2 regions of the Pseudomonas sp. zfem002 genome follow, and region 2 is predicted to be linked to the other one. Evidence: riboswitches for the same ligand, from Rfam matches in the RefSeq annotation. Region 2 holds a riboswitch; the other holds the start of a gene.
What was found. A riboswitch is a leader RNA that binds a small molecule or an ion and turns the genes downstream of it on or off. The one in region 2 is predicted to bind cobalamin.
Positions count from the first base shown of each region.

Region 1: linked by a shared signal. The riboswitch ahead of RTI28_RS23430 (CbtB domain-containing protein) and the one ahead of cobO (cob(I)yrinic acid a,c-diamide adenosyltransferase) in region 2 are both predicted to bind cobalamin.

Region 1 is NZ_JAVYJH010000023.1:109,633-119,005, reverse strand. Features, by position in the region: gene hpaR (homoprotocatechuate degradation operon regulator HpaR) at 1-319, shown strand, start outside; gene RTI28_RS23455 (hypothetical protein) at 491-787, shown strand; gene RTI28_RS23450 (DUF1272 domain-containing protein) at 1,027-1,272, opposite strand; gene cobM (precorrin-4 C(11)-methyltransferase) at 1,341-2,087, opposite strand; gene RTI28_RS23440 (cobalamin biosynthesis protein) at 2,117-2,542, opposite strand; gene RTI28_RS23435 (CbtA family protein) at 2,542-3,240, opposite strand; gene RTI28_RS23430 (CbtB domain-containing protein) at 3,252-3,440, opposite strand; cobalamin riboswitch at 3,538-3,767, opposite strand; cobalamin riboswitch at 3,824-4,036, shown strand; gene cobW (cobalamin biosynthesis protein CobW) at 4,131-5,201, shown strand; gene cobN (cobaltochelatase subunit CobN) at 5,205-8,966, shown strand; gene RTI28_RS23415 (ATP-binding protein) at 8,968-9,373, shown strand, end outside.
Region 2 is NZ_JAVYJH010000005.1:49,171-58,543, forward strand. Features, by position in the region: gene RTI28_RS08980 (C40 family peptidase) at 1-386, shown strand, start outside; gene RTI28_RS08985 (sorbosone dehydrogenase family protein) at 469-1,785, opposite strand; gene RTI28_RS08990 (hypothetical protein) at 1,937-2,515, opposite strand; cobalamin riboswitch at 2,659-2,880, shown strand; gene cobO (cob(I)yrinic acid a,c-diamide adenosyltransferase) at 3,003-3,614, shown strand; gene RTI28_RS09000 (cobyrinate a,c-diamide synthase) at 3,611-4,906, shown strand; gene bluB (5,6-dimethylbenzimidazole synthase) at 4,903-5,553, shown strand; gene cbiB (adenosylcobinamide-phosphate synthase CbiB) at 5,550-6,458, shown strand; gene cobD (threonine-phosphate decarboxylase CobD) at 6,451-7,455, shown strand; gene RTI28_RS09020 (cobyric acid synthase) at 7,452-8,906, shown strand; gene cobU (bifunctional adenosylcobinamide kinase/adenosylcobinamide-phosphate guanylyltransferase) at 8,909-9,373, shown strand, end outside.

The DNA of each region.
Region 1 (9,373 bases), on a different contig from region 2:
GCAGTGGCGGGTGATTCGCATCCTGCGCCAGCAGGGCGAGCTGGAAAGCCATCAGCTCGCCGAGCAGGCGTGCATCCTCAAGCCCAGCATGACCGGCGTGCTCAGCCGCCTGGAGCGCGATGGCCTGGTGCGTCGCAAGAAGTCCTCGCAGGACCAGCGGCGGGTCTTCGTCGGCCTCACCGAGCAGGGCCAGCAGTGCTTCGTCGACATGAGCGAGGACATGGAGCGCAACTACCAGCGCATCCTCGAACAGTTCGGCGACGAGAAACTGCAGGCGCTGCTGGGCTTGCTCAACGAGTTGAAGAACGTCAGGCCCTGAGCCGTGGCACGTCATTCGCGTAACTGAAAAGTCCTACATATACTGTCGGATATCCGCAACAGCTTGCCGTCGTTGGTCGGACCACGACGTCTCCAATGCCCGGTGGTAGTGCCGTATCCGTAGTAGCCCGCACGCGAGTCGTCATTTCAGGCGCTACAGAGGGCATTTGCGATGGATATCATCAGTCTGGCCGTGCAGGTCATCAGTGGTGTGGTAGGCGGCAATGCGGCAGGTATGACCAAGCACGGCCTCGGGCCGCTGCTCAATTCCATTCTTGGCGGTGTGGGCGGTGTGGTGGTGGGGCAGATCCTGGCCACGCTCACCGGCGATCAATCCCTGGCTCAGGCCGGGGCCGAGGGTTCCCTGGATCTTCCAGCGATCATCAGCAGCGTGATCGGCGGCGGCGCCGGCGGCGCGGTGCTGACCTGGGTGGCGGGGTTCATCAAGAGCAAGATGCAGGCGCATTGAATCTCGGGATTCGGGATGGTGGGCATGGATGCCCTGTACAGGATGAGTCGTGCGCCGCGCCACTTGTGGGATTGGTGTAGGAGCGGATTGATCCGCGATCGGCGGCGCAGCCGTCGTAAATCCTGAATCCTGGGTTCTTCTGACACCCCCCAATACAGGTTTTATGGCCGCTTCGCGCCCAATCGCGGATAAATCCGCTCCCACGCCGGCCCCGCTGGATCAATAAGGAACGCCGGAGCTCAATGCACCGGACAGCCCTCGGCCTTCACCGTGCGCTGGGTCGTCGCCGGGTTCTTCGCCAGTTTCTCGCCCACCCGCGTCGGGCGTGGCTGCAGTTCACCGCCGCAGTTCGGGCATTGGCCCTTGAGGGTGTGTTCGGCGCAGTTGCGGCAGTAGGTGCATTCGAATGAACAGATCATCGCGTCGCGGCTGTCGCCGGGCAGTGGCGTGGCACAGCATTCGCAACAGGGGCGAAGTTCCAGCATCGGGGCGGTCCTTTCAAGGGTGGTCGTCGCGCTAATGTGCAGGCGCCCCAAGGGCAATGCAATATGTTTCAGGGGCGGTACAGGTGCGCATGCCCTGCGCGATAGAGCGCCGACTCGCTGAACGTATCGCTGGCCAGCACCCGTCCCACGAGGATCAGCGCGGTGCGCCGGAAACCCTTGGCCGCGCTCAGTTCGACGATATCGTCCAGTGTGCCCAGCACCCAGTCCTGGTCCGGCCAGGTGGCGCGGTGGACCACGGCGATGGGGCAGTCGCCACCGTAATGCGGGCGCAGTTCCTCGACGATTCTGGCCAGGTGACGCACGCCGAGGTGAATCGCCAGGGTGGTCTTGTGGCTGGCCAGGCTGGCCAGCGCTTCACCTTCCGGCATCGGCGAGGTGTCGGCGAAGCGGGTGAGAATCACGCTCTGGGCGATGTCCGGCAGGGTCAGTTCGCAGCCCAGCAGGGCGGCGCTGGCCGCGGTGGCGGTGACCCCGGGGACGATCTCGTAGGGAATGCCCAGCTCGCGCAGATGGCGGATCTGCTCGCCGATGGCGCCATACAGGCTCGGGTCGCCACTGTGCACGCGGGCCACGTTGTGGCCTTGCGCGTGGGCCGTGCGGATCGCCTCGATGATCTGCTCCAGGTGCAGTTCGGCACTGTTGATCACGCTGGCGGCGCTGTGCCCTTCGAGCACCGCGGCGGGCACCAGGGAACCCGCGTAGATGATCACCGGGCACTGGCGGATCAGGCGCTGGCCCTTGACGGTGATCAGCTCCGGATCGCCGGGGCCGGCACCGATGAAATAGACGGTCATTGCGCAGTCTCTGAACGGAAGGCGGCGGATTATCCGCCAGAAGCGGGTATCCAGGCCAATGCCAGGGTCATGTCGCCCTGCACGTGACGTTCGACCCGCAGTTGCGCCGGGGCGCCGCCAAGTTGCTCGGCCAGGGCCAGGGCAGTGCTTTCCGCGACGCCATAGCAGCCGCTGTGGCGAAAGGCCGTGGCCGAACGATGGCTCAGGCGCGGGGTGAATGCGGCGAGGTGCGCGGCGCTGTAGAAGTGCAGGGGCAGGACAAGCTCTTCGGCCAATTGCAGCAGGCCGGGCTCGCCGCGCTTGAGATCGATGCTGGCCAGTCCGGCCAGTGCGGCGCGCGGCAGGTCATGGGCCTGCAGCACGTCGCGCAGCAGACCGGCCAGGTCACTGGCCGGGATGCCACGGCGACAGCCCAGCCCGGCGTACAGCGGGATGACGCCGGGCGGGAAGGGCATCAGGCCGCCTGACGCCGGTACAGCCAGGCGCTGAGCAGGCCCAGGGCCAGCCAGAAGCCGGCATTGGTCAGCAGCGAGGCGATGATGAACTGCGTTTCCAGGGCTTCCGGCGCCAGGCTTTCGTGGACTTCCGGCTGCGGCGCGCCGATCACGTGGGGGATCACCAGCAGCACCAGGCCTGCGGCTTTCAGGACCCAGTTGCCGGCGAAGGCGATCAGCGCCAGGCCCACCGCGGTGGCCGCGGCGGTACCGACCCACCAGAACTGGCGCTGGGCCAGGTCGGCGGCGGCGGTGCCCGGCAGCTCCGGTGGCAGGCCGAGGTTCGGCGCCAGGCAGAACACGGCGAAGCCGCCCAGGCCCCAGAGGGCGCCGGCGCCAATGCTGGCGGGGGTGCGCAGGGTGTACATGGCGACCAGCAGCAGAGCGAAGCCGACCGCGACCACCAGGTTGCCGCCGGTGGTGGACAGCACGCGCTGCCAGCCATCTTCCGGCGACCAGGCTTCTTCGTCATGGTGATGACCGTCGGCAGCCGCGGCGGCGTCGGCGTGCTGGTGTTCCTGGGCGGCGGCCGGCGCCGCGTTCTCGTAGGTCTCCGCCTGGAGAATCAGCGGTGCGACCCAGAAGCTCTGCAGCAGGGTCAGCAGCAGGGCGGCGAGCAGGCCGGTGAAACCGGCGGTGCGGGCGATGCGAGTGAACATGCGGTCGGGCCTCAGTGGCAAGGGAAAGCGGCGCTGTGGCGGGTATCGTGGGCGGCGTTGTGGACCGCTTCGATGTGCGAGAACCCGGCGAAATAGACCAGGCACAGGCCCAGCACCGAGGCGCTGACGGCGGCGACGATGCGCTGGCTGAGGGTCGTCGGTGTGGCGACGGCGTGACGGGCGGTGGTGGAGACGGGCATGGCGCTTTCCTCTGGGTGTTGTCGGCAACAGGCAAGCGCGCGAAACCCCTGCGCGGAGTCGCCCAGGGGGTGCAACAGCGCCCGCCCACCGCGGGTTGTGTCAAAGTCTGCGTTGGGCCGGTCTCCGGGCTGGCGAGGGCGGAAGCGGACTTCAGCCGGGGAGCGTCACCTTCCCATGCCGTACGGCTGGCACAGTGGTCAAGACGCTTTTCTCGCTTACCGTTGCGGGGGCAGCACCGGCCTTGTCGACACCCTGTGGAGGCTGCGACGCACCGGTTTCCCGTTTCACCTTGTAATAAAAAAGGCACCCAAACGAATCGCGTTAGGAAATCACGCGCGTTGACATCCGTCAATACAGCGGTTGACCGGCTCCGGAGCACTGCGTAGCCTTGCCGCTTCGAGGTTCTCCGGCGCTGGCCGGAGCTAAGACGGGAACGCGGTGCGCTTTGCCAAAGGCCATTCCGCGGCTGCCCCCGCAACTGTAAGTGCTGATCCATCGACCATTGCCACTGCCGACAACCGAGGCGGGAAGGCGTCGAAGCCGCCCTTCGGGCACAGCGCGAGCCAGGAGACCTGCCTCGGACAGTTTCCACATACAACCGGGCGGGGTGATCCGGTGGCGAACGCGCCCGGGTGTCAGGCACCCGGCTCCCGTCCCGCATGCCCGCCATCCTGCCAAGGGCATCCGACATGAAAACACTGGCCAAACTCCCCGTCACCATCGTCACCGGCTTTCTCGGCTCGGGCAAAACCACGCTGCTGCGGCACATGCTGGACAACGCCAATGGCCGGCGCATCGCGGTGATCGTCAACGAATTCGGCGAGCTGGGCATCGACGGCGAGATCCTCAAGCAATGCAGCATCGGCTGCACCGAGGAAGAGGCCAACGGCCGCGTCTACGAACTGGCCAACGGCTGCCTGTGCTGCACCGTGCAGGAAGAGTTCTTCCCGGTGATGCGCGAGCTGGTGGCGCGCCGTGGCGACCTCGACCAGATCCTCATCGAAACCAGCGGCCTGGCCTTGCCGAAACCGCTGGTGCAGGCCTTCCAGTGGCCGGAAATCCGCAACGCCTGCACCGTCGACGCGGTGATTACCGTGGTCGACAGCCCGGCCGTGGCCGCCGGCACCTTCGCCGCCTTCCCCGAGCAGGTGGACGCCCAGCGCAAGCTGGACCCGAACCTGGACCACGAATCGCCACTGCATGAGCTGTTCGCCGACCAGTTGGCCAGCGCCGACCTGGTGGTCCTCAACAAGGCCGACCTGATCGCCCCTGAAGCCCTGGCCGCGGTGCGCGCCGAAGTGCAGGAAGAACTGCCGCCGGCGGTGAAGGTGATCGAGGCCAGCAAGGGCGTGCTGCCGCTGGAAGTGCTGCTGGGCCTGGGGGCCGAGGCGGAAGCGCATATCGATGGCCGGCGCACCCACCACGATTCGCACCATGACGGCGACGACGATCACGACGACCATGATCACGACGCCTTCGACTCCATCTCCCTCGACCTGCCCGAAGCCGACGAAAGCCTGCTGCTCGATGCCCTGACCCAACTGGTGGCCGACACCGGCATCCTGCGCATCAAGGGCTTCGCGGCGATCCCCGGCAAGCCGATGCGCCTGTTGATCCAGGGCGTGGGCAGCCGTTTCGACAAGCACTTCGATCGTGCCTGGCGCAGTGACGAAGCGCGCATCACCCGCCTGGTGCTGATCGGCCAGGAACTCGATGCCGCGGCCCTGGAAGCCCGTCTGCGCGCGGCCCTGGGCGCCTGATCCATGCACCTGCTGCGGACCCAGCCCGGCGGCTTCGTGCCGGACGACAGCATTGCCGACCTCGGCCAGACCCCGGCCGAGTTGGTGATCCTCTGCAGCGGCGACTCGCACCTGGCGCTGCTGGCGGAAACCGCCCGCGACCTGCCGCCCGACTACCCCAGCCTGCGCCTGGCCAACCCGATGCAGGTGCAGAACCATGCGTCGGTGGACCTGTATGTCGATGAGGTGCTGCGCCATGCCAAGGTGATCCTGGTGTCGCTGCACGGCGGCATCGGTTACTGGCGCTATGGCGTCGAGCAACTGGTGGAGCTGGCTGCCCGTGGCGTGCAGCTGATCCTGGTCCCGGGCGATGACCGTCCGGACCCGGAACTGACCCGCCTGGGCAGCGTCACCGACGCAACGGCCGAGCGTCTCTGGCACTTCCTGCGCCAGGGGGGCAAGGCCAACGCCCTGAACCTGTTCAACTGCCTGGCCAGTCTCTGGCTGGGGCGCGATTATCCCTGGGACGAGCCACGGCAACTGCCGCGTACCAGCCTGTATCACCCGCGCCAGGCCGAGGCCGAACTGGCCCACTGGCGCGCCGACTGGCAGCCCGCGCAAGCGGTGGTGCCGGTGCTGTTCTACCGCTCGCACCTGCAGGCAGCGAATACCGCGTTCATCGATGTGTTCTGCGAGCGCCTGGCCGGCGCCGGGCTCAATCCGTTGCCGATCGCCGTCGCCAGCCTCAAGGAGGCCGGCTGCCTGGCCCAGGTCGAGGACTGGCTGGACGAAACCGACGCGGCGCTGATCATCAACACCACCGGCTTCGCCCAGTCCAGCCCCGAGCAACCTCATCTGCGCCCGTTCCGCCGCGACATCCCGGTGCTGCAGGCGATCTGCGCGCAAGACAACGAGCCCGGCTGGCAGGCCAGCGAGCAGGGCCTCGGGGCCCGTGACCTGGCCATGCACATCGCCTTGCCGGAACTGGACGGGCGCATCATCACCCGGCCGATCAGCTTCAAGGACCTGGCCTGGCGCAGCGAGCGCAGCCAGTCCGACGTGGTCTGCTACCGGCCGCAGGTCGAGCGCATGGACTTCGTCGCCGAGCTGGCGCGGCGCTGGTGCGAACTGGCGCGCCTGCCCAATGCGCAGAAGCGCGTGGCCCTGGTGCTGGCCAACTACCCGACCCGCGATGGCCGCATCGGCAATGGCGTCGGTCTCGACACCCCGGCGGCGGCGCTGAATATCCTGCGTGCCTTGCGCGAGCAGGGTTACCCCGTGGCCGAGCTGCCGGACAGCGGCACACAACTGATCCACGACCTGCTCGGTGGCGTCAGCAACGATCTCGACAGCCTCGACCAGCGCCCCTGCGCGCAGAGCATGGCGCTGGACGACTACCTGGCGGCCTTTGCGCGCCTGCCCGAAGCCAACCAGCGGGCGGTGCGCGAGCGCTGGGGCGAGCCGCAGCAGGACCCGATGTTCCGCGGCGGGCGGATGATGGTCGCCGGCCTGCGCCTGGGCCTGACCTTCGTCGGCATCCAGCCGGCGCGGGGTTACCAGCTGGACCAGAGCGCGGTGTACCACGACCCCGACCTGGTCCCGCCCCACGGCTACCTGGCTTTCTATTTCTGGCTGCGCCATGGCCTGGCCGCCGACGCGCTGATCCATGTCGGCAAGCACGGCAACCTCGAATGGCTGCCGGGCAAGGGCGTCGGCCTGTCGGCGCAGTGCTGGCCGGATGCGCTGCTCGGGCCGCTGCCGAACATCTACCCGTTCATCGTCAACGACCCGGGCGAGGGCGCCCAGGCCAAGCGCCGCACCCAGGCGGTGATCATCGACCACCTGATGCCGCCGCTGACCCGCGCCGAAACCTATGGCCCGCTGCGCAACCTGGAGCGCCTGGCCGACGAGTACTACGAAGCGCAACTGCTCGACCCGCGGCGCGCCGTGGAGTTGCAGAAGGAGATCCTGCAACTGGTGCGCGACCACCATATCGACCGCGAACTGCAGCTGGAGGGTGCGCTGGATGACGCCGGGGTCTGGCTGCCGCGCCTGGATACCTACCTGTGCGACCTCAAGGAATCGCAGATCCGCGACGGCCTGCATGTGTTCGGCGAGTCGCCGGGCGGACGCCTGCGCATCGACACCCTGGCCGCCTTGCTGCGCGTCGCCCGGGGCGATGGCCGGGGCGCCAACGCCAGCCTGCCGCGTGCGCTGGCCCGGGCCCTGGGGCTGGGCTTCGACCCGCTCGACTGCGAGCTCGGCGAGCCGTGGCCGGGACCGCGTCCCCAGCGCCTGGCCGACCTCGACTGCGGCCCCTGGCGTACCGCCGGTGATACCCGCGAACGCCTGGAAATCCTCGCGGCGCACCTGATCGAGCAGACCCTGGCAGGCAGCCTGGACCTGCCAGGGGACGGGCAGTGGGCTGAGGTGCAGGCCGTGCTCGATGCCCTGCGCGAGCGGGTGGCGCCGCAACTGGATGGCTGCGGCGCCGCGGAAATGCACGGCGTGCTTGCCGCCCTCGACGGCCGCTTCGTTCCCGCCGGCCCGAGCGGCGCGCCGAGTCGCGGGCGCCTGGACGTCCTGCCCACCGGGCGCAACTTCTATACCGTCGATGTGCGCAACCTGCCGACCGCCACCGCCTGGCGCCTGGGTTTCGCCTCGGCCAACCTGATTCTCGAACGTCACCTGCAGGACCACGGCGACCACCTGCGCCAGCTCGGCCTGTCGGTCTGGGGCACGGCGACCATGCGCACTGGTGGCGACGACATCGCCCAGGCCATGGCCCTGATGGGCGTGCGCCCGGTGTGGGCGGCGGGCAGCCATCGGGTCGACGATTTCGAGATACTGCCCCTGAGCCTGCTGGACCGACCGCGGGTGGACGTGACCCTGCGTGTCTCGGGCTTCTTCCGCGACGCCTTCGGCAACCTGATCAAGCTGTTCGACGCCGCTGTGCAGGCGGTGGCGGCGCTGGACGAGCCGGACGAACTCAACCCGCTGGCCGCGCGGGTGCGCAGCGAGCAGGCCGAGCTGCTGGCCAGCGGCCTGGACGCCGAGCAGGCGCGGCGCCAGGCCGGCTGGCGGGTCTTCGGTGCCAAGCCCGGTGCCTACGGTGCCGGGGTGCAGAACGCCATCGACGGGCGCCTCTGGCACAGCCGCGAGGACCTCGCCGAGGTCTACCTGAACCACGGTGGCTACGCCTACGGCGGTGCCGACGAGGGTACCGAGGCGCGCGGTCATTTCGCCCGGCGCCTGAGCCAGGTCCAGGCGGTTCTGCAGAACCAGGACAACCACGAGCACGACCTGCTCGACTCCAACGACTACTACCAGTTCCAGGGCGGCATGCTTGCCGCCGTGGAAAGCCTCGGTGGCGCCAAGGTGGCCAGCTACCACGGTGACCACAGCCAGCCGGAGCGCCCGCGCATTCGCACCCTGAAGGAAGAGCTGAACCGGGTGATCCGCGCCCGCGCGCTCAATCCCAAGTGGATCGACGGGGTCAAGCGCCATGGCTACAAGGGCGCCTTCGAGCTGGCGGCGACGGTGGACAACCTGTTCGCCTTCGACGCCACCACGCACCTGATCGACGACTATCACTACCAGGCGCTGGCCGATGCCTATGTGCTCGACGCCGCGACCCGCGAATTCATCCGCCAGCACAACCCCGAGGCGCTGCGGGATATCACCGAGCGCCTGCTCGAGGCCCAGCAGCGTGGCCTCTGGCAGGAGCCCGGCGAGTACCGCGAGGCCCTCGAAGAACAGTTGCTGGACGGCGAGGAAGACAGCTGAAATGACTGAACCCGTGCATTTTCCCCTGGCCGCGGTGGTCGGCGCCGAGGAGCTGAAACTGGCCCTGTGCCTGACCGCCATCGACCCGAAGATCGGCGGCGTGCTGATCGAGGGCCCGCGCGGCATGGCCAAGAGCACCCTGGCCCGCGGCCTGGCCGACCTGCTCGGCGAGGGGCCGTTCGTCACCCTGCCGCTGGGGGCCACCGAGGAGCGCCTGGTCGGCACCCTCGACCTGGATGCCGCGCTGGGCCAGGGCCGCGCGCAGTTTTCCCCCGGGGTGCTGGCCAAGGCCGACGGCGGCGTGCTCTACGTCGATGAAGTCAACCTGCTGGCGGACCACCTGGTCGACCTGCTGCTGGATGTCGCCGCCAGCGGTACCAACCGTATCGAGCGCGATGGCCTGTCGC
Region 2 (9,373 bases):
GGGCATTGGGCCTGGTCGGCACGCCGTATCGCTGGGGCGGCAACACGCCGGACTCCGGTTTCGATTGCAGTGGGCTGATCGGGTACGTCTATCGTGACGCGGCGGGCATCAAGCTGCCCCGTTCGACCCGTGAACTGATCGTCATGCGCGCGCCGGATGTGGGCCGCGATGCCCTGCAGTCAGGGGATCTGGTGTTCTTCGCGACGAACGGCGCCAGCCAGGTCAACCACGCCGGGATCTATGTCGGCGAAGGGCGCTTCGTGCATGCGCCGTCCACGGGCGGGACCGTGCGCCTGGATTATCTGGCCAACAGCTACTGGCAGCGCTCCTACCTGAATGCCAAGCGGGTGCTGCAGGCGCCGGAGCATCTGGCGCGCAATCCATAGTCCTGTGCTGTAGCTGATGGCCTCATCGCACCCCTGTGGGAGCGGGCATTGCCCGCGATGAGGCCGGTAGCAACACCCTCGGTTATTGAGCCTTGCTCACCCGCCAGACCACATTCCCCACATCGTCCGCCACCAGCACTCCACCACGCTGGTCGGTCACCACCCCCACCGGCCGTCCCATGGCCTTGCCGTCGTCGCTCAGGAATCCGCTCAGCAGGTCGATCGGCTTGCCCGCGGGCTTCCCGGCGCTGCTGAACGGCACGAACACGACCTTGTAGCCGCTGTGCGGCTTGCGGTTCCACGAACCGTGCTGGCCAATGAACGCGCCCTGATCGAACGGCGGCGGCAAGGCTCCCGGTTCGGCGAAGGCCAGGCCCAGGGAGGCGGTATGCGGGCCCACCGCGTAATCCGGGACCAGCGCCCTGGCCACCAGGTTCGGGTCGCTGGGTTGCACTCGCGTATCGACATGCTGGCCGTAGTAGCTGTAGGGCCAGCCATAGAACCCGCCGTCGCGTACCGAGGTGATGTAGTCGGGGACCAGGTCGCTGCCGATCTCGTCGCGTTCGTTCACTGCGGTCCAGAGCTGGCCGCTGTGGGGTTCCCAGGCCAGGCCGTTGGGGTTGCGCAGGCCGGAGGCGAAGATCCGCTGCTGGCCCGTGGCGGGATCGATTTCCCAGATCGCCGCGCGCTGCCGTTCCTGGTCCATGCCGTTTTCCGCGACGTTGCTGTTGGAGCCGACGGTGACGTAGAGCTTCCTGCCATCGCGGCTGGCGATGACGTTCTTGGTCCAGTGGTGATTGAGCGGACCGCCAGGCAACTCGGCAACCGGCTCGCCCGGCCCCGTCAGCGAGGTGGCGCCGTCCTGGTACTTGAAGCGCAGCAGGCGGTCGGTATCGGCGACATACAGGTCGTTGCCGACCAGGGCCATGCCGAACGGCGAGTTCAGGTCCTTGAGAAAGACCGTGCGGGTCTCCGCCACGCCGTCCCGGTCGGCATCGCGCAGCAGGGTGATGCGGTTGGCGCTGGGCACGCCGGCCCCGGCGCGGGCCATGACCTTGCCCATCACCCAGCCACGAATGCCCTTGCCGTCCTCGGGTTTTTCCGGGGCATTGGTTTCCGCCACCAGCACATCGCCGTTGGGCAGCACATGGAGCCAGCGCGGGTGGTCCAGGCCGCTGGCGAAGGCCACGACCTGGGTGCCCTGGGCGGCGACGGGTTGGCCGCCCTCGGCCCAACCGATCGCCGGGGCGATGTTCACCGTGGGGATCAGCGTCCTGTTCGGTTCCGGCAGTTGTGGCGCCGGGCCGCTGCCGTCGGCGACCTGCAGGCGGGCCGTTTCGCCACAGGCGCTGAGTCCGGCGGCGAGGGCCAGCAGTACGGCAATGCGCAGTGAGGTCATGCTCGACTCCTTGGCGTAACAGGGGGGTTACAGGTCAGAGGCGAGACGGAGCAGGGAGGTTCAGTTGGATGTGGGGTGGTTCAGCTCCCACAAGGACCGCGGTACACGCTGTACCTGTGGGGGCTGGCTTGCCAGCGATGCGTTCGAGGGCTCAGACCTGCTTCAGCAGCAGTGCCACCCCGGGATAGTACTGGCCGAACTCGTCATGCAACTTGCGATAGCCATACGGGAAGCACCAGGCGATGGCACAGGCGTTGTGTTTCTGCAGGTCATCCACTATGTCCTGCAACTCTTCCGGGCTGGCATGCTTTTCCAGCTTGACCGGGCTGACGAACAGCGCGGCGATCTTCAACTGGCTGGGATAGGCGATGCTCTTCGCCACGGCGCCGGCTTCCTGCAAGGCGCCGCTGAGGTCGAGCCGACCGACCTTCGGCCAGCGCTGGTCGGCATGCAGGTAGGCCGACTCGTCGCGACTGGCGATCAGCAGGTCGCAGCGGGCGTTGCGTTCGCCTTCGTCGCGCTGTTTCTTGCTCTGGTACGCCTGCAGGGTGACCAGCTCGGCCTGCCAGATGGCCGCCGAAAGTATCCCCAGGTTGGCCTGGGCGCCATGCCAGTAAGGCCCTTCGTTATCGCCAAGGACCTGGTTGAAGCGCTCGATGCTTTCCCCCCAGCGCTCCAGCGCCGGACGCAGGAATTCGAGGCGGGAATTGTTGAGAATCAGGCCTTGCATGCTGCTCTCCTTTCGTAGTTGTTGTACGAGTACAGCGGAAAACCATGGCTATTTGATATCACTGTGGCACAGCCTCCAGGAAGTGTCATGGGTCAGGCCTGTGACGGGCGTCTCCAATTGACGCTCCCGGCCCAACCCTCTAACCTTCGCGACTTGTTTCAGGTGCTCTGTGACCCGCGGGTCGACAGGGTGAAACAGGGAAGCCGGTGAGTGCGCCAGACGTGCGATTCCGGCGCTGCCCCCGCAACGGTAAATGAGCCAAGACCGCGCATGGCCACTGGGTTTCCAACCCGGGAAGGCGCCCGGTCGGGATCGCCCCGATCCGCTCGTGAGCCCGGAGACCGGCCTGCAAACAGTCAACGGCATCACGGAGGGTGGTGCGCGGTTTTTCGGACCCCGCGTCCGGTTTCTGCGCCTGTTCCCGTGCCATTTTCCCCTCAGCTGTCGTCGCTCCCCGCCTGGCGACAGTGGCCCGCGGAGACCCCCGATGAGCGAATCCCCCGAACGTGACGAACGCCACCTGGCGCGCATGCAGCGCAAGAAGGCGGTGATCGACGAGCGCATCGCCAATGCGCCCAACGAATGCGGCCTGCTGCTGGTGCTCAGCGGCAACGGCAAGGGCAAGAGCAGCTCGGCCTTCGGCATGCTCGCCCGCGCCCTGGGCCACGGCATGCAATGTGGTGTGGTGCAGTTCATCAAGGGCCGCAACGCCACCGGCGAAGAACTGTTCTTCCGCCGCTTCCCCGAGCAGGTGCGCTACCACGTGATGGGCGAGGGCTTCACCTGGGAAACCCAGGATCGCCAGCGCGACATCGCCGCTGCCGAAGCGGCCTGGGAGGTGTCCCGGCAACTGCTGCAGGACCCGAGCATCGGCTTCGTGGTGCTCGACGAACTGAACATCGCCCTCAAGCACGGCTACCTCGACCTGGACAGCGTGCTCGCCGACCTGCAGGCGCGCCCGCCGATGCAGCATGTGATCGTCACCGGCCGCGGCGCCAAGGACGAAATGGTCGAACTGGCCGACACCGTCACCGAGATGGGCATGGTCAAGCACGCCTTCCAGGCCGGGATTCGTGCGCAGAAGGGCGTCGAGCTATGAGCGACACCCGGCATTGCCCGGCGGTGCTGATCGCCGCGCCGGCCTCCGGCCAGGGCAAGACCACCGTCACCGCGGCCCTGGCTCGCCTGCATCGCAACCAGGGGCGCAAGGTCCGCGTGTTCAAGTGCGGACCGGATTTTCTCGACCCGATGATTCTCGAGCGGGCCAGCGGCGCCCCGGTGTACCAGCTCGACTTGTGGATGGTCGGCGCCGAGGAAAGCCGCCGCCTGCTCTGGGAAGCCGCCGGTGAGGCCGACCTGATCCTTATCGAGGGGGTGATGGGGCTGTTCGACGGCACGCCGTCCAGCGCCGACCTGGCCCGGCATTTCGGTGTGCCGGTGCTGGCGGTGATCGACGGCACGGCCATGGCCCAGACGTTCGGCGCCCTGGCCCTGGGCCTGGCGCGCTACCAGGCCGACCTGCCGTTCGCCGGCGTGCTGGCCAACCGCGTCGGTTCGCTGCGTCATGCGCAACTGCTCGAAGGCAGTCTCACCGAGGGCCTGCGCTGGTACGGCGGCCTGTCGCGGGAGACCGGGATCGAGCTGCCGAGCCGGCACCTGGGTCTGGTCCAGGCCAGCGAACTTAGCGACCTCGACCTGCGTCTGGACGCCGCCGCCAAGGCCCTCGGCGACAGTTGCCAGTCGTCCCTGCCACCGGCAGTGGCCTTTGCCGCCCCCGTGTCGCGCGAGGTCGAAACCCGCCTGGCCGGTGTACGTATTGCCGTGGCCCGCGACGAAGCCTTCGCTTTCACCTACGGCGCCAATCTCGACCTGCTGCGGGCGATGGGCGCCGACCTGCATTTCTTCTCGCCGATCCATGACCGTGCGCTGCCGGACGCCGACAGCCTGTACCTGCCCGGCGGCTACCCGGAGCTGCACCACCACGCCCTGGCCGGCAACAGCGCGATGCTGGCGGCGATCCGCGCCCATCACCAGGCCGGCAAGCCATTGCTGGCCGAGTGCGGCGGTATGCTCTACCTGCTCGATGCCCTGACCGATGTCGCCGGCGAGCGCGCCGAACTGGTCGGCCTGCTGCCCGGTGAAGCGACCATGCAGAAGCGCCTCGCCGCCCTGGCCCTGCAGGCGGTGGAGCTGGCGCAAGGCACGCTGCGCGGGCACACCTATCACCATTCCCTGACCAGCACCGAGCTGCAGCCCATCGCCCGCGGACAGAGCCCCAACGGTGGACGCGGCGCCGAAGCGGTGTACCGGATCGGCCGCCTGACCGCCTCCTACGTGCACTTCTATTTCCCCTCCAACCCCGACGCGACGGCGGCGCTGCTGGCGCCATGAGCGAACACGCCTACAGCGCGGCCGAGCGCGCGGCGATCTATCGCGCCATCGGCGAGCGCCGCGACATGCGCCACTTCAGTGGCGGCGAGGTGGCCCCCGAGCTCCTCGCGCGATTGCTGGAAGCCGCGCACCAGGCGCCCAGTGTCGGCCTGATGCAGCCCTGGCGCTTTATCCGCATCACCCGCCGCGACCTGCGCCAGCGCATCCAGGCGCTGGTCGAGGACGAACGCCTGCGCACCGCCGAAGCCCTCGGGCAGCGTTCCGACGAATTCATGCAGCTCAAGGTCGAAGGCATCAACGACTGCGCCGAGCTGCTGGTGGCGGCGCTGATGGACAAGCGCGAGGTGCATGTCTTCGGTCGCCGGACCTTGCCGGAAATGGACCTGGCGTCGCTGTCCTGCGCGATCCAGAACCTGTGGTTGAGCGCCCGCGCCGAGGGCCTGGGCATGGGCTGGGTGTCGCTGTTCGATCCGCTGGCCCTGGCCGAACTGCTGGGCATGCCGGCCGGGGCCAAGCCGCTGGCGATTCTTTGCCTGGGCCCTGTGCGCGAATTCTATCCGGCGCCGATGCTCGCGCTGGAAGGCTGGACCACGCCACGGCCGTTGGCGGACATGCTGTTTGAAAACCAATGGGGAGAAGCCGAATGAGTGTGGCCTTGCTGACCGTGGCCGGGGTGGCGCTGGATGCGCTGCTGGGCGAGCCGCGGCGCTGGCATCCGCTGGTGGCCTTCGGCCGCATGGCCGGGCGTCTGGAGCAGCGTTTCAATGCCGGCGGACGCGGCTGGCGCAGCCATGGTGTCAGCGCCTGGTTGCTGGCCGTGGTGCCGCTGACCCTGCTCGCCACCGCGCTGTCCTGGTTGCCCTATATCGGCTGGCTGGTGGAAATCCTCGCCTTGTACTGCGCCCTCGGCCTGCGCAGCCTTGGCGAACATGTGCAGCCGGTGGCCGATGCCTTGCGCGGCGGCGACCTGGACGAGGCGCGCAAGCGTGTCGGCTACCTGGTCAGCCGGGAAACCCGCGAGCTGGACGAAACCGCCGTGGCGCGCGCAGCCACCGAGTCAGTGCTGGAGAACGGCAGCGACGCGGTGTTCGCCGCCCTGTTCTGGTTCGCCATCGCCGGCGCGCCGGGGGTGGTGCTGTATCGCCTGAGCAATACGCTGGATGCCATGTGGGGCTATCGCAACGAGCGCTTCGAGCGGTTTGGCTGGGCCGCCGCGCGGATCGACGATGTCCTCAACTACCTGCCGGCGCGCCTGGTGGCGCTGACCTACGCGCTGCTGGGCAAGACGCGCCTGGCCCTGAAATGCTGGCGTCAGCAGGCGCCCAAATGGGACAGCCCGAACGCCGGGCCGGTGATGGCGGCGGGGGCCGGGGCCCTTGGCGTCGAGCTGGGCGGGCCGGCTGTCTATCATGGTGAGCTGCACGAACGCGCGCGCCTCGGTGAGGGCCCGGCGGCCGATGCCGGGGCCATCGAGCGCGGCTGGCGCCTGGTTTGCCAGGGCGTCTGGCTGTGGCTGCTGCTGTTGTGCCTGGGAGCGGAATTCTATGCTTGAACACGGTGGTCGCCTGCAACGGGCGATCGAGCACTACGGCATCCCCCGCGAGGCCTGGCTGGACCTGTCCAGCGGCATCGCGCCCTGGCCGTTTCCCCTCGCCGAGATCCCGCCGCGTGCCTGGGCGCGCCTGCCGGAAACCGAAGACGGCCTGGAGCAGGCCGCGCGTGCCTATTACCAGGTCGCGCAGCTGTTGCCGGTGGCCGGCTCGCAGGCGGCGATCCAGGCTTTGCCGCGTCTGCGTCTGCGTCTGCGCCGGCGCGGCACGGTGGCGGTCGTCTCGCCCTGCTATGCCGAGCACGCCGAGGCCTGGCGCCGTGCCGGACACCGGGTGCGGGAGCTGGACGAGGCCGAGGTGGAAGGGCAACTGGACGAGCTCGACGTGCTGGTCCTGGTCAACCCCAACAACCCCACCGCGCGGATGCTGCCGCGGCAGACCCTGCTCGCCTGGCACGCGCGCCTGAGCCAGCGTGGTGGCTGGCTGCTGGTGGACGAAGCCTTCATGGACAACACGCCGGCCGCCAGCATCGCCGCCGACAGCGAGCGCGAAGGGCTGATCGTGCTGCGTTCGTTCGGCAAGTTCTTCGGGCTGGCCGGGGTGCGCCTCGGTTTCGTCCTGGCCGAGCCAGGCCTGTTGCGCGCGCTGGCGGAGGAGATCGGCCCGTGGTCGGTCAGCGGGCCGACGCGGATTCTCGGCGAGGCCTGCCTGCGCGACACGGCCGAACAGCACGCGCAGACCGAACGCTGTGCCCGGGCCAGTGCGCGCCTGGCCAGCCTGCTGAGCGAGGCGCAACTGGCCCCCAGCGCCGGCTGCGACCTGTTCCAGTACCTGCGCCATGCCGATGCCGCGGCGATTCATGAATTCATGGCCCGGCGCGGCATTCTCCTGCGCCTGTTCGAACAGCCCGCCGGCCTGCGTTTCGGCCTGCCCGCCAACGAGGCCGACTGGCTGAAACTGGCTGCGGCGCTGGACGCCTACCGCAAGGAGCAGGCATGACCACGCTGATGGTGCAGGGCACCACCTCCGACGCCGGCAAGAGCACCCTGGTGACCGCGCTGTGCCGCTGGCTCAAGCGCCAGGGCGTTGCCGTGGTGCCGTTCAAACCGCAGAACATGGCGCTGAACAGCGCGGTGACCGCCGACGGCGGCGAAATCGGCCGGGCCCAGGCGGTACAGGCCCAGGCCTGCGGGCTGGCGCCGCACACCGACATGAACCCGGTGCTGCTCAAGCCCAACAGCGATACCGGCGCCCAGGTCATCGTCCATGGTCGTGCGGTCACCAGCATGAACGCCGTGGCCTATCACGACTACAAGGCCATCGCCATGCAAGCGGTGCTGGCCTCGCACCGGCGTCTCGACGCGCAGTACCCGGTGGTGATGGTGGAGGGCGCCGGCTCGCCGGCGGAGATCAACCTGCGCGCCGGCGATATCGCCAACATGGGCTTCGCCGAGGCGGTGGACTGTCCGGTGATCCTTGTCGCCGACATCAATCGTGGCGGGGTCTTCGCGCACCTGGTGGGCACCCTGGAACTGCTGTCGGCGAGCGAGCAGGCGCGGGTCAAGGGCTTCGTCATCAACCGCTTCCGTGGCGACATCGCCCTGCTGCAGCCGGGGCTCGACTGGCTGGAGGCGCGCACCGGCAAACCGGTACTGGGCGTGCTGCCCTACGTGATGGACCTGCACCTGGAAGCCGAGGACGGTCTCGACCGGCGTCAGGGCAACAAGGCCGCGCGGGTGCTCAAGGTGATCGTCCCGGTGCTGCCGCGGATCAGCAACCACACCGATTTCGACCCGCTGCGCCTGCACCCGCAGGTGGACCTGCAATTCATCGGTCCCGGCGAGGCGATTCCCCCCGCCGACCTGATCATCCTGCCCGGCTCGAAGAGCGTGCGCGGCGACCTGGCGCAATTGCGCGAACGCGGCTGGGACCAGGCCATCACCCGGCATCTGCGCTACGGCGGCAAGGTCGTCGGCATCTGCGGTGGCCTGCAGATGCTCGGCCAGCGGGTGGACGACCCGCTGGGGCTGGAAGGCGCCGCCGGCAGCAGTGCGGGCCTCGGCCTGCTGGACTACGCGACGGTGCTGGAGGCGGAAAAGCAGCTGCGCAATGTCAGCGGCACCCTGGCCCTGGAACAGGCTGCCATCAGTGGCTACGAGATCCATGCCGGGGTCACCCGCGGCCCGGCGCTGGAGCATCCGGCGGTGCAACTGGCCGATGGTCGCTGCGATGGCGCGATCAGTGCCGACGGGCAGATCCTCGCCACCTACCTGCACGGTCTGTTCGAGTCGCCGCAGTCCTGCGCCGCGCTGCTGCGCTGGGCCGGGCTCGAAGAGGTCGAGCAGATCGACTACCACGCCCTGCGCGAACTGGATATCGAACGCCTGGCCGATCTGGTGCAGCAGCACCTGGATTGCGCCCGGCTCCGTCAACTCTGTGGGCTGGACTGAACATGCTCAACCTGATCCTCGGCGGCGCCCGTTCCGGCAAGAGCCGCCTGGCCGAACGACGTGCCGTGGCCAGCGGCCTGCCGGTGACCTACATCGCCACCAGCGAGCCGCTGGACGGTGAAATGAACGCGCGGGTGCAACTGCACCGCGAGCGGCGTCCGGCCGAATGGGCGCTGATCGAGGAGCCGCTGGCCCTGGCCCGGGTGCTGCGTGCCGAAGCTGACGCCGGACGCTGCCTGCTGGTGGACTGCCTGACCCTGTGGCTGACCAACCTGCTGATGCTCGACGACCTGGCGCGCCTGGCCGCCGAGCGCGACGCACTGCTGGCCTGCCTGGACGAACTGCCGGGGGAAATCATCCTGGTCAGCAACGAAACCGGCCTGGGCGTGGTGCCCCTGGGCGAACTGACCCGACGTTACGTCGATGAGGCCGGCTGGTTGCACCAGGCGGTCGCTGAACGTTGCCAG